Linked DNA regions of Sphaerisporangium rubeum. Each later gene encodes a partner of the first gene's protein in a complex. Links are inferred from orthologs where the notes say so. Each region holds a gene or a part of one and is shown in the gene's direction. Other genes may lie near its edges.

Region 1 (3,016 bases):
GGTGGGGGAGGTCGAGGCGATCGCCGCGCGTACCCGCCACCTGGTGTTCGTCGCGCGCGGCACCTCCGACAACGCGGCGGTGTACGGCCGCTACCTGGTCGAGGCGTACGCGGGCCGCCTCGCCGCGCTCGCCGCGCCGTCCATCGCCACCACCTACAAGCGCAGGATCGACCTGTCCGGCGCGCTCGCCGTCGGCCTGTCGCAGTCGGGCCGCACCGAGGAGATCGTCGAGACCCTCGCCTGGGCCAAGGACTGCGGCGCCGCCACCGTGGCGATCACCAACGGCGGCGAGGGATCGCCGCTCGCGCAGGCCGCCGACCTCGCGCTGTGCACCGTGGCCGGCGCCGAGGAGGCCGTTCCGGCCACCAAGACCTACACGACCCAGCTCGCCGCGCTCGCCGTGCTGGCGCTCGGCCTCGGCGCCGGCGTCGAGGCCGGCGACCTGGCCCGGGTGCCGGACGCCGTCGAGGAGCTGATCGCCGACCCCGGTGACCTGGACGCCGTCGTCGAGGGCCTCGCCGGGGTGCAGGGTGTCGTGGTGTCGGGCCGCGGCATGGCGTTCTCCACGGCCCTGGAGACCGCGTTGAAGCTCAAGGAGGCGTGTTACCTGCACGCCATGGGCCTGTCGTACGCCGACCTGCTGCACGGCCCGATCGCCGTGGTCGACCGCGACACCCCCGCGCTGCTGGTCGCCGCAGGGGAGGGGCCGACGCTCCCCGGCACCGTCGCGCTCGCCAGGCGCGTGACCGGGGCCGGCGCCGCCGCGTACGCCGTCGGCGGCGGCGCGGAGCTCGCGGGGGCCGCCACCGCGTCGCTCAACGGCCCGGCGCTGCCGGAGTGGGTGGCCCCGATGGGGCTGATCGTGCCGGGTCAGCTCCTCACCGAGGCGCTGGCCCGCCGGCTCGGGTACGACCCCGACTCCCCGCGCGGCCTCAACAAGGTCACGCAGACGCAATAGCCTTTTCTTCCCGGCACGCGGGAGCACCCGAGGCGGTGCGACGAGGAGGACGACATGTCTGCTGACGCGAACGCGATCATCGCCGGGCTCGGCGGAGCCGGCAACATCATCGAGATCGAGCCGTGCATCACCCGCCTGCGCACCGAGGTCCGCGACGCCGCCAAGGTCGACCAGGCCGCGCTGCGCGCCGCCGGCGCGCACGGCGTGATGGCGGCGGGTAACGTCGTGCAGGTCGTCGTGGGGCCGGACGCCGACACGCTCGCCTCGGACATCGACGACATCATCGGCTGAGACCTCAAGGCCGTGACCACTGTCCTCGCGCCGGTGACCGGGAAGGTCATCGGGCTGGCCGCGGTGCCGGACCCGGTGTTCTCCGGGGGGCTGGTGGGGCCCGGCACGGCGATCGACCCGCGCCGCGCCGAGGGTGAGGCGCTGGCGCCGCTCGACGGCACCGTGCTGAAGATCCACCCGCACGCGTACGTGATCGTGGGGCCCGACGGCCGAGGGGTGCTGGTCCACCTCGGCATCGACACGGTGCGGCTGCGGGGGGAGGGGTTCCGGGTGCTGGTACGCGAGGGGGAGACCGTCGCGGCGGGGTGTCCCGTCGTGGTCTGGGACCCGGCGGTGGTCGAGGCGGCCGGTCTGTCGCCGGCGTGTCCGGTGGTGGCGCTGGAGGCCCGGCCCGAGGCGCTGCGTACGCTGGCGGCCGGAGTGGTGCGCGCCGGGGAGGAACTGTTCCGGTGGGACTGACGGAGCCGCCTCTTTTGTTGAGGCCGGGTATCAAGGCGTAATGAAAAACAACCCTGTCGAGGAGGAACCGTGCCTGAGCGCAAGGTGGTAGTGGAGTCGGAGGTCGGCCTGCACGCGCGGCCGGCCGCGACGTTCGTGCAGACCGCGGCGAAGGCGGCCATCGACGTCACCGTCGCGCGTCCCGGCGGCACGCCGGTGAACGCCAAGAGCATCCTGTCCATCCTGGCGCTGGATGTCCGCAGCGGCGAGACCATCGTGATCCACGCCGAAGGTGAGGACGCCGACCGGCTGCTGGACGAGCTCGCCGCCATCGTGTCGGTTCCCTGAACACACGATGACGACGCTCACCGGGGCAGGAGTCAGCCCGGGGACCGGGTACGGCGCGGCGTTCCTGCTACGGTTCAAGATCGCCGAGCCGGCCGCCGGGTCGCGGCACGACGGCGACCCGGTCGCCGAGACGGCCAGGGCCGAGGCCGCAGTCGCGCGGGTCGCCGCCACGCTGGAGGAACGCGGCGTGGCCTGCGGGGGAGAGGCCGAGGAGGTCCTGCGGGCCCAGGCCATGATGGCGCTCGACCCCGAGCTCAGCGCGGACGTGGCCGGCCTGATCGACGCCGGGGTCGCCGCCGAGCGCGCCGTGTACGACGCGTTCCTGCGGTTCCGTGACGTCCTCGCCGAAGGCCGCGGGTACGTCGCCGAGCGGGTGGCCGACCTGGACGACGTGCGGGATCGGGTGATCGCCGAGCTGACCGGTGTGCCGATGCCGGGCCTGCCGGGGGAGGCCGAGGCGCCGTACGTGCTGGTCGCGCATGACCTGTCCCCCGCCGACACGGCCACGCTGTCCAGGGACGTGGTGGCGGCGTTCGTCACCGAGCGAGGCGGGCCGACCAGCCACACCGCGATCCTGGCCCGCGCCATGGGGGTGCCGGCCGTCGTCGCCTGCCCCGGAGCGACCAGCATCGCCGAAGGCACCATGGTTTTGGTGGACGGCACCGCCGGTGTGATCATGGTCGGGCCGGACGAGGCGGAGGTGCGGACCCGGCTGAACGGCTCCGCACCCGGCGCGGGACCCGTGGAGACCGGCCGAACCTCCACCGGTACGGCACGCACCCCCGCCGCACCCGCGCGCACCGCCGACGGACGCCGCGTGCCGCTGCTCGCCAACATCGGCGGGCCCCGTGACGTCGCCGCCGCGCTGGACAACGGCGCGGAAGGCGTGGGGCTGTTCCGCACCGAGATGCTGTTCCTGGACCGGGAGGACTCGCCGTCGCTGGAGGAGCAGGTGGCGGTGTACCGCGAGGTCTTCGAGGC
Region 2 (3,259 bases), 1.4 Mb from region 1 along the record:
CCCTTCTGGAGGCCGGTGCCATCGACCCGGCCTACATCGACACCATGGTCGAGCGGGAACGCAGCATCTCGACGTACGTCGGCGAGGGGGTGGCGATCCCGCACGGCACCCTCGCCGGCAAGGACGCCGTCCACCACGACGCGATCAGCGTGGTGCGCTTCCCGCGCGGCGTCGACTGGGACGGCGAGCAGGTCGTGGTGTGCATCGGCATCGCCGCCAAAGGCGACGGCCACGTCGAGCTGCTCGCCGAGCTCGCCGAGATCCTCATGGACCCCGGCCGGGCCGAGGCGCTGCGTGAGGCGTCCGACCCCGGCCACGTCATCCGGCTTCTGCAGCCCGTCAGAGAGGAGACCTCCGAGTGAAGGTCGCACGCTTCCACGCTCCCGGTGACATCAGGGTGGAGGACGCGCCGGAGCCCGCACCGGGGCCCGGTGACGTCAAGATCCGGGTACGCAACTGCTCCACCTGCGGCACCGACGTCAAGATCTTCAAGCACGGCCACCACCACATCAGGCCGCCGCGGGTCATGGGCCACGAGATCGCCGGCGAGATCGTCGAGACCGGCGCGGAGGTGACGGGCTGGACGCCGGGGGACCGCGTCCAGGTGATCGCCGCCATCCCGTGCGGCCGGTGCGAGGAGTGCCTGCGCGGCCGGCTCACGGTGTGCCCCGACCAGGAGTCCATGGGGTACCACTACGACGGCGGCTTCGCCGAGTACATGGTGGTCCCCGCCAAGGTGCTGGCCGTGGACGGGCTCAACCGCGTCCCCGACGGCGTCGGCTTCGCGGAGGCGTCGGTGGCCGAGCCGCTGGCGTGCGTGCTGAACGGCCAGGAGCTCGCCAGGGTCGGCGAGGGGGACGACGTCGTCGTCCTCGGCGCGGGACCGATCGGCTGCCTGCACGTGCGGCTGGCCCGCTCCCGCGGCGCCGGACGGGTGGTGCTCGCCGACCTCAACCCCGAACGGCTCGCCATGGCCGCCGAGCTGGTACGGCCGGACGCGACCATCGGCGGTCCCGGCGTCGACGTGGTGGACGAGGTGCTGAAGCTGACCGGGGGCCGCGGCGCCGACGTCGTGATCACCGCCGCGGCGTCCGGCGCCGCTCAGGAGCAGGCAGTGCAGATGACGGCCCGCCAGGGCCGCATCAGCTTCTTCGGCGGACTGCCGAAGGACAACCCGTTCATCCGGCTGGACTCCAACCTCGTGCACTACCGCGAGCTGACCATCGTCGGCGCCAACGGTTCGAGCCCCCGCCACAACGCCGAGGCCCTCGGCCTGATCGCCTCAGGCGCGGTGCCGGTCGCCGACCTCATCACCCACCGGATCCCGCTCACCGAGGTGCTGGACGGCATCGACACCGTGGCACGCGGGGTCGCCATCAAGGTCACCGTGGAGCCCTGAACCCCGCCTGACGGAGGAGACGTCCCCATGCCACAGAGAACCGTCGTCATCGCGTCGAGCAGCGGCCTGCACGCGCGTCCCGCCAAGTTGTTCGTGCAGGCCGCGGCCCGCCAGCCCGTCCCGGTGACGATCAGCGTGCCGGGCCGCAAGCCCGCTCCCGCCAAGAGCATGCTCGCCGTGCTGGCCCTCGGCGCCACCCACGGCACCGAGGTCACCCTGGAGGCCGAGGGTGACGGCGCCGAGGAGGCGCTGACGGCCCTCGCCGGCCTGCTGTCGCGGGACCTGGACGCCGAGGAGCCCGCCGATGCGTGAACCGGCGCGCGGCCTCGGGGTGAGCCCCGGACGAGCGGCCGGCCCGGCGTACCGGATGGCGCGTCCCCCTGAGCTGCCCGGACGCGCGCCGGTGACGGACGCGGCGGCCGAGGTGAAGGCCGCGGCCGAGGCGCTGGAGGCGGTGGCCGAGCACCTGGAGCGGCACGCCGCCAAGGCCGCCGACGCCGAGGCCCGCGCCATCCTGGAGGCGCAGAGCATGATCGCCGCCGACCCCATGCTGCTGGAGTCGGTCGAGGAGGGGGTGGCGGCCGGGCTCGGCGCGGCCCACGCCATCGACGCGGGCTGCGCACGGCACCGGGAGGCGCTGCTGGCGGCCGGTGGTTACTTCGCCGACCGCGCCGGCGACCTGGACGACATACGCAACCGCGCCGTCGCCGCCGTGCTCGGCCTGCCGATGCCGGGGGTGCCGGACCCCGGTCACCCGTACGTCCTGGTCGCCGACGACCTCGCTCCGGCCGACACCGCCACCCTGGACACCGCGGTCGTGCTGGCGCTCGTCACCGAGCGCGGCGGCCCGACCAGCCACACCGCCATCCTGGCCCGCGCACTCGGCCTTCCCGCCGTGGTGGCCTGCCGTGACGCGGCGGGGGTCGAGGACGGCACGTGGGTGGCCGTGGACGGCGGCGCCGGCGAACTGCTGATCGGCATCGCCGAGGACGAGGCCGCCAGGATCGGCGAGGAGGCCGGACGGGAGAGGGAACGCGTCGCCGCGGGCACCGGCCCCGGTGTCACGGCCGACGGCCACGCGGTGCCGCTGCTGCTCAACATCGGCTCGGCCAGGGACCTGCGGCCGGACGCCGAGGGGGTCGGCCTGTTCCGCACCGAGTTCCTGTTCCTGGACCGCGCCGGCGCACCCACGTTCGAGGAGCAGGTGGCGGCCTACACCGTCGTCCTTCGCGCGCTGCCGGGCCGCCGGGTGGTCGTCCGCACCCTGGACGCCGGGTCGGACAAACCGCTGCCGTTCCTCGGCCTGCCGGACGAGGAGAACCCCGCGCTCGGCGTGCGCGGCCTGCGTACCGCGCGCCGTGACCCCGGCGTGCTGGACACACAGTTGCGCGCCATCGCCGAGGCCCACCGTGCCTGCGAGGCCGACACGTGGGTCATGGCCCCCATGGTGAGCACGGTCGCCGAGGCCGCCGGCTTCGCCGCCAAGGCACGCGCGCACGGTCTCCCCACGGTCGGCGTCATGATCGAGGTGCCGGCCGCGGCCCTGCACGCCGAGCGCGTCCTGCGCGAGGTGGACTTCCTCAGCATCGGCACCAACGACCTCGGCCAGTACACCTTCGCCGCCGACCGCCAGCACGGCGACCTCGCCGACCTGCTCGACCCCTGGCAACCCGCGCTGCTGCACCTCGTCAAGCTGTGCGGCGACGCGGGCCGCGCGGCCGGCAAACCGGTGGGTGTCTGCGGTGAGGCCGCCGCCGACCCGCTGCTCGCTCCCGTCCTCGTGGGTCTCGGCATGACGAGCCTGTCCATGTCGGCCCCCGCCGTGCCGGCGGTGCGCGCGTCCCTGAGCGAGCGCACCCT

The links.
Region 2: the proteins of BJ992_RS07550 (region 1) and BJ992_RS13320 are in contact, whole or in part, in an NMR structure (PDB 1GGR), measured with the Escherichia coli proteins. The link is inferred for Sphaerisporangium rubeum from one-to-one orthologs.

What each region holds. Positions count from the first base shown.
Region 1 is NZ_JACHIU010000001.1:1,747,811-1,750,826, forward strand. What follows is about bases 281-2,984. They hold BJ992_RS07550 (PTS glucose transporter subunit IIA), read left to right. Parts: upstream 281-1,261; coding sequence 1,262-1,708; downstream 1,709-2,984. Other genes in these bases: BJ992_RS07540 (SIS domain-containing protein), read left to right, coding at 281-958; BJ992_RS07545 (PTS sugar transporter subunit IIB), read left to right, coding at 1,013-1,249; BJ992_RS07555 (HPr family phosphocarrier protein), read left to right, coding at 1,778-2,035; ptsP (phosphoenolpyruvate--protein phosphotransferase), read left to right, coding at 2,043-2,984. Outside these bases: more of BJ992_RS07540, read left to right, coding at 1-280; more of ptsP, read left to right, coding at 2,985-3,016. UniProt on the Escherichia coli protein: The phosphoenolpyruvate-dependent sugar phosphotransferase system (sugar PTS), a major carbohydrate active transport system, catalyzes the phosphorylation of incoming sugar substrates concomitantly with their translocation across the cell membrane.
Region 2 is NZ_JACHIU010000001.1:3,107,789-3,111,047, forward strand. The notes cover bases 122-3,068. They hold BJ992_RS13320 (HPr family phosphocarrier protein), read left to right. Parts: upstream 122-1,426; coding sequence 1,427-1,711; downstream 1,712-3,068. Other genes in these bases: BJ992_RS13310 (PTS mannitol transporter subunit IIA), read left to right, coding at 122-362; BJ992_RS13315 (alcohol dehydrogenase catalytic domain-containing protein), read left to right, coding at 359-1,399; ptsP (phosphoenolpyruvate--protein phosphotransferase), read left to right, coding at 1,704-3,068. Outside these bases: more of BJ992_RS13310, read left to right, coding at 1-121; more of ptsP, read left to right, coding at 3,069-3,259.